Linked DNA regions of Dehalococcoides mccartyi CG5. The protein of the gene in region 2 binds, or shares a complex with, the protein of the main gene of each other region. Links are inferred from orthologs where the notes say so. Each region holds a gene or a part of one and is shown on either strand. Other genes may lie near its edges.

Evidence for each region.
Region 1: the proteins of X794_RS04860 (region 2) and X794_RS05670 are in contact, whole or in part, in a crystal structure (PDB 5UE9), measured with the Lactococcus lactis proteins. The link is inferred for Dehalococcoides mccartyi CG5 from one-to-one orthologs. Residues at the interface, in WP_023189152.1 of Lactococcus lactis: Leu4, Gln5, Ala47, Ser48, Met49, Leu50, Leu51, Arg52, Arg53, Met95, Leu98, Arg223, Met224, Ala225, Cys226, Ile228, Gly229, Ala230, Cys231, Tyr232, Ala233, Val235, Glu236, His237, Asn243, His244, Ala245, Lys247, Glu250; in WP_025017116.1 of Lactococcus lactis: Gly25, Phe27, Phe29, Glu32, Tyr33, Lys35, Tyr36, Lys48, Phe56, Thr60, Pro61, Arg62, Val63, Ala64, Glu65, Thr66, Ala67, Ser68, Gly69, Met70, Ile74, Gln77, Pro223, Glu251, Phe274, Ala275, Pro277, Phe278.

What each region holds. Positions count from the first base shown.
Region 1 is NZ_CP006951.1:1,063,517-1,066,659, forward strand. Bases 325-3,143 are described here. They hold X794_RS05670 (dihydroorotate dehydrogenase), read right to left. Parts: upstream 2,312-3,143; coding sequence 1,337-2,311; downstream 325-1,336. Other genes in these bases: ybeY (rRNA maturation RNase YbeY), read left to right, coding at 325-766; X794_RS05665 (flavodoxin family protein), read left to right, coding at 763-1,335; X794_RS05675 (TraR/DksA family transcriptional regulator), read left to right, coding at 2,607-2,978; lspA (signal peptidase II), read left to right, coding at 3,005-3,143. Also shown: X794_RS07385 (hypothetical protein), read right to left, coding at 1-146; more of ybeY, read left to right, coding at 284-324.
Region 2 is NZ_CP006951.1:920,623-923,841, forward strand. What follows is about bases 324-3,218. They hold X794_RS04860 (dihydroorotate dehydrogenase electron transfer subunit), read left to right. Parts: upstream 324-1,325; coding sequence 1,326-2,111; downstream 2,112-3,218. Other genes in these bases: carB (carbamoyl-phosphate synthase large subunit), read left to right, coding at 324-1,316; folE (GTP cyclohydrolase I FolE), read right to left, coding at 2,193-2,762; thrC (threonine synthase), read right to left, coding at 2,797-3,218. Outside these bases: more of carB, read left to right, coding at 1-323; more of thrC, read right to left, coding at 3,219-3,219.

The DNA.
Region 1 (3,143 bases), 140 kb from region 2 along the record:
CCGTGGCGTTTACGGTTGCAGAAAGCAAAGTGGATCTTCAGACCGCTGACCTTGTCTTTTTTGTTTACGCCGGTCATAAAAGTCTTCAGGTCAGGCAGTTCCTGAGCGGTTTTGGTATTTTCAATCTTCTCGGTTTTACAAGCCATTATATTTACTCCGTAATTTTATACAAACTGAACCAGCATTATAGCATGTATTCGCTTTCAACAAAAGCCGCTTTAAAACAAGCTCTCCTTTAAACCCCGATTGTGCCCCTTTTGGGGCTGTGATATTATTTAGACATATGGAAATAAATATAATAGTTAAACCGCCTTTTAAAAAACTGGTATCCGCCCAATTTCTAAAAAAAATAGCCTCTGAAACCCTTAAAGCCCAGGCCGCAGACCCAAGTTCGGAACTGGGTATTGTTATTACCGGGCAGGAAGAAATAAAAGAACTCAACTGTAAATACCGCCAGCTTGATGAACCTACAGATGTGCTTTCGTTTTATATGCTGGAGGAAAACCCCGAAAACCTGACCGCACCGGATGATTTTCCCACCCCTCCTGATGAAGCCACCCATTTGGGAGAAGTGATAATCTCTTATCCGCAGGCGGAGCTTCAGGCTGGTGCTGCCGGCCACAGCGTCAACCATGAACTAGCCTTTTTGCTGATTCACGGGGTACTCCACCTGCTGGGGTATGACCACCATGAAACCGCCGCCGAAGCAGTTATGAAATCCCATCAGGATATAGCCATGAAACATATACGGGAGATACTGAAATGAGAGTACTGGGTTTATCAGGCAGTCCCCGTTTGGGAGGCAACAGCGACACCCTGCTGCACGAAGCTATAAAGGGTGCCAAAGACAAAGGGGCGGAAACCCATATTATTTACCTGTCAGACCTGACTATAGGTCACTGCCCTGCCTGTGATGACTGTTTTTATACCGGTGAGTGCCGTTACCGCGATGATATGGACGAAGTAATAAGCCAGATGGAAAAGGCTGACCGCATAATAGTTTCCAGCCCTATCCACTTTATGGGTGTCAGCTCACAACTTAAGGTTATGATAGACCGCTGCCAGTCACTCTGGGCACGCAAGTACAAACTGAAAGCCTCCCCCTTGGGTGATGAGCGTGAACGCAAGGGTATGTTTATGGCAACCGGCGGCATGAAAAACGGTGAGGTTTTTGAAGGTGCCAGAGCTACCATGAGGTCTTTCTTTGCAGTACTGAATATAAAATATTCATACGAACTGCTGGTAAGCGGAGTGGACAATCTGGGTGCTATCCAGTCCCAGTCCGATACCCTCAAGAAGGCTTATGAACTGGGTCAGATGCTGGCAGATAAATAAACTAGCCTCTGGCTACCCCTACTATTTCCCTTATGCTCTTTAACCCCTCAGCTTTGGCATAGGCTTCCAGCCCTTCAAGTATATCCATGGGGGCGCGCGGGTTGACCAAATTGGCAGTGCCTATCTGAATTGCAGTTGCCCCGGCCATCAGGAACTCCAGAGCATCTTCAGCATTCATAATGCCTCCCCCCCCGATAACCGGTACGTTTACCGCACCCGCTACCTGATATACCATGCTGATAGCCACCGGTTTTATAGCCGGGCCTGAGAGCCCTCCGGTATGGTTACCCAACACGGGACGCCGTTTTTTGATATCTATGCGCATACCCCGAAGGGTGTTTATAAGTGAAATCGCATCTGCCCCGGCATCTGCCACCGCCTTAGCCAGTTCGGTAATGCTGCTGGTATTGGGGGTAAGTTTTACGATAAGAGGCAGGGTAGTAGCATTCCTGACTACGTCAGTCACTCTGGCGGCAGATTCGGGAGAAGAGCCAAACTCTATACAGCCGCACTTTACATTGGGACAGCTGATATTTACCTCTATACCGCTTACCCCGGGCACTTTGTCCAAACGGCGGGCAAGTTCGGCATAGTCTTCTATACTCTCGGCGGCAATGTTTACTATCACAGGCACATCCCAGGTATACCACTGGGGTGCTTTGTCACGGATAACCGCCTCTACCCCCATATTTTGCAGTCCTATAGAATTCAGCATGCCGTTAGGGGTTTCGGCTATGCGCGGCTGGGGGTTTCCCTCCCGCGGTTTCAGGGTGGTAGCCTTGCAGACAATGGCACCCAGACGGTTGCGGTCAAACAGGTGGGGGTATTCGTCACCATAGCCGAAAGTTCCGGAAGCCGCCATAACAGGGTTTGAAAGCCTGAGCTGGCGGGGATTGTAAGGGGCGATGTCTACATTTAAATTAAGTTCAGCCATACGCCCAAGATTATAAGGCTTGGAGACGGCAGAACACAACATCTCCTTCAAAGCTATGCACTAATATTTTATCTTGCTTATTTGGGTTTTATAGACTACACTGAAACCATGAAGCGAAACACCTCCTGTTTTGGCTTTGTTGTTATTAGGGGATATAAAAAATCCCGCTTGGGTAGTTTGTTTTTTACGCATAGCGGAGAGGCCGGGCAGATTTCAGGCGGGCTTCTTCCCGAATGCTAAGTTAAAAACCGGATTTAAGTTTCTCATTCGGAATTTTCGGCAAACCGGCACATTACCGAAGCATACCCGAAGTTATCATAGCAACCAGGAGGACCCGATGGTGGCAAAGAAAAATAGTGGATTAAGCCCGATATATCGTTCACGCCTGGAGGCTGACCTTAAAAGGCTGACTGACCAGATTGAACAAATGCGTGCTTTACGTGTATCCGAAGACCGGCGTGAAGGAAGCCCTTTTGGCAAACGTGAAGAAGAGGCAACCGAAACAGCCGACCTTGAAAATGGGCTGGCTATGGAAAAGAAACTGCTTGACCAGATTGCCGAAACTGAGTATGCCCTGGATAAATATACCCGGGGTATTTACGGCTTGTGCGAAATGTGCAAAGAGCCGATAGACCCTGCCAGACTTGAGGCTTTGCCACAGGCCAGACTGTGTATGCAGTGCAAGTCCAAATCAGCTAAGTCTTACTAAATCAGGTTTAAAAGGGTTGGGGGTTAATGACCAGGGGATTAGTATTTTTTGTCAGCACCGCTTGCGGCATTTTGGCTGACCAGTTAAGCAAATTTATTATCACCGCTAACCTTGCCACAGGCACATCCATACCGGAAAGCGGTTTTTTTCAGATTGTCCACGTAC
Region 2 (3,219 bases):
TAAACTTGGCTGCTCCCCTTACCCGAAGCAGCAATCCCATCATCGGTTCATCAGCCGAGGCTATAGATCTGGCCGAAGACCGCCGCCGTTTTGAACGCCTGCTATCCGAGATGGGCATTCCTCAAGCACCGGGGGCCGGCATAACCAGTCTGGACGAGGCTCTCAGCATAGCCGACAGTATTGGCTACCCGGTGGTAGTCCGCCCAAGTTACGTACTAGGTGGACGGGCTATGGAAATAGTCAGTGATGCATCCGACCTTGTACGCTACATGAGCGCCGCCATAGAGCTGAATACCGGACACCCCATACTGATAGATAAATATCTGGTGGGCAAGGAAGTGGAAGTAGACGCCATTGCAGACGGGGAAACCGTGTTTATCCCCGGCGTTATGGAGCATATTGAACGGGCAGGCGTCCATAGCGGAGACTCCATGGCAGTTTACCCCACCCAAAACCTGAATGAACATGATTTGGCGACCATTACAGACTATACTATTCGCATCGGCAAAGCCCTGAACGTACGCGGGCTTATGAATATCCAGTTTGTAGTCTCCAAAGACCCCGAAGGGGGAGATAATATAGTATATGTACTGGAGGTAAATCCCAGAGGCTCACGAACTGTCCCTTTCCTCTCAAAAGTAACTGGTGTACCCATGGTGGACATAGCTGTAAATGTTATGCTGGGTAAAACTATAAACGAACAGGGCTATCAAAACGGTATTATGCCTAATACGGATTTGGTAGCCATAAAAGCCCCTGTCTTCTCCATGGCAAAGCTGGTGGGGGTGGATACATACCTTGGGCCGGAAATGAAATCCACCGGCGAAGTAATGGGAGTAGACCACACCTTCAATAAAGCTCTGGTAAAAACCTTGCAGGCGGCATCTATAATGCTGCCCGAAACAGGCACTCTCCTATTCAGCATAGCTGACCGTGACAAGGCCGAAGCCCTGCCCCTTATCCGTACCCTGCATGGGCTGGGATATAATTTCTATGCTACCGAAGGCACTGCCGCCATGATAACCGCCGCCGGTATAACAGTTAAGCAGATAAGCAAGAAACTGGACGAGGGTCACCCCAATATTGTGGATATTATCCGTAACGGCACAGTCTGCGGAGTGATAAATACCATGACCGGTGGCAGAGTACCCCTGCGGGACGGTTTTTATATCCGCCGGGCAGCCGCCGAACGCAAAGTGCCTTGCTTTACCTCTATGGATACCGCCAAAGCCGCTGTGGAAGCTCTGGCAAACGGCAACCGCCAGATAACAGTCTTGCCCTTAAATGAATACCGCCAGGGCAAAAGCGGCAGTTAGGAAAATATAGTGACGACTACCCAGCTAAACCAGCTTTCAGCCGGTGTAATTGAAAATGAAGAGGTCATGCCCGGCATCTGCCTGATGTGGCTTGAAGCACCCGAAATAGCCGCCGTTGCCAGCCCGGGGCAGTTTGTAATGCTATCCTGCGGCGGTGAAAACCTGCTCAGGCGGCCTATTTCCATCTACCAGTGCCTCAGGGAAACAGGGCTTATCGCCCTGATGTATGCAGTGGTAGGCAGCGGCACAAACTGGCTCAGCAAACTCCAAACCGGAGACAGCCTTTCGGTACTGGGGCCTTTGGGCAACGGGTTCAGGATAAGCGAACAAAGCCGACACCTGCTTCTGCTGGGAGGAGGACTGGGTATAGCCCCTCTCCGTTTTCTGGCAGACGAAGCCTTGAAGCAGGGCAAACGGGTCAGCCTGATACAGGGGGCCAAAACCGAGCTTCAGGTTTGCCCCGCCCACCTGCTTCCGGAAGAAGCCAGTTGCCATATTACCACTGAAAACGGGGCTATGGGCAGAAAAGGGCTTATCACCCGCCATCTGGCGGAGTTTCTGGCGGATGCAGACCAGATAATAGCCTGCGGACCTATGCCCATGCTGAAAGCCCTTTCCAAGGAAAGCGGACTTACCCAAAAAGACGTGCAGGTTTCACTGGAAGTACGTATGGCCTGCGGTCTGGGTATCTGCTACGGCTGTGCTGTAAAAACCACCAAAGGTATGAAAACTGTCTGTCACGACGGGCCGGTATTTGATATACAGGATATCTATTGGGACGAAGTCAAGATATAAAACTGCTCTTCCAGTAAATGTACAACCGAAAAGGGGCTTTAAAGCCCCTTTTATCATTTCACATATATTTTAAACTTTTAATTAGCCCTTGTGCTGGATAAGCGAAAGAAACTCTGCTCTGGCAGCGGGTGACTTATGGAAACTACCGCGAAGTGCCGAGGTTATCACCCGGCTGCCGGGCTTTTTGATGCCCCGCATCACCATGCACATGTGTTCGGCCTCTATCACTACGGCCACTCCGTCACATTTAAGCCCGTCCATAATAGCGTCCGCAATCTGGGTGGCCATGCGTTCCTGTATCTGGGGGCGTTTGGCATAAATTTCAACCACTCTGGCAAGCTTGCTTATTCCTACTACCCGCCCGTCAATGTTGGGGATATAACCTATATGGACTACCCCCGAAAAGGGCAGAAGGTGATGCTCGCACATAGAGTAAAAAGGTATATCTTTTACAATAACCATCTCGCGGTGGCCAAGTTCGTATCCAACCCGCAAAACTTCTGCCGGGTCTTGGTTCATACCTGAAAACAGCTCAGTATACATCTGGGCTACCCGTCTGGGAGTTTCTTTGAGCCCCTCCCTATCCGGGTCTTCGCCAATAGCTACCAGAATATTTTGTACCGACTGTTTTATTGCCTGTTCATCAAACATTTTACCAATTCTCCAGAATTATTGAGCCGACAGCCTACCAGCCCAGTACTTTTTCCACTGCCCCAAGGCTGGCTTCGGTTTCGGAAAAACCTCCCGCCCCTTTTATAGCAATATCACTGTCCTTCAGGCCGTTTCCGGTAACTACACAGACTATCTGGCTTGCGGAAAAATCCTGACCGCCCTTTATCCGTTTTATCAGCCCGGCCAAGGGTGCGGCGGAAGCAGGTTCGCCAAAAATACCGGCAGAAGCCATTTTATGATAAGCGGCCATTATTTCAGCATCTGAAACCATATCTATCAGCCCGACTGATTCATCTCTGGCTTCTTCGGCCTTTTTCCAAGAAGCAGGGTTGCCGATGCGGATAGCAGTGGCCAGTGTTTCAGGCTCGGCAATGGCGTGACCGCGTACAATGGGAGCAGCCCCTTCAGCCTGAAAGCCCATCATTTTGGGAAGTGA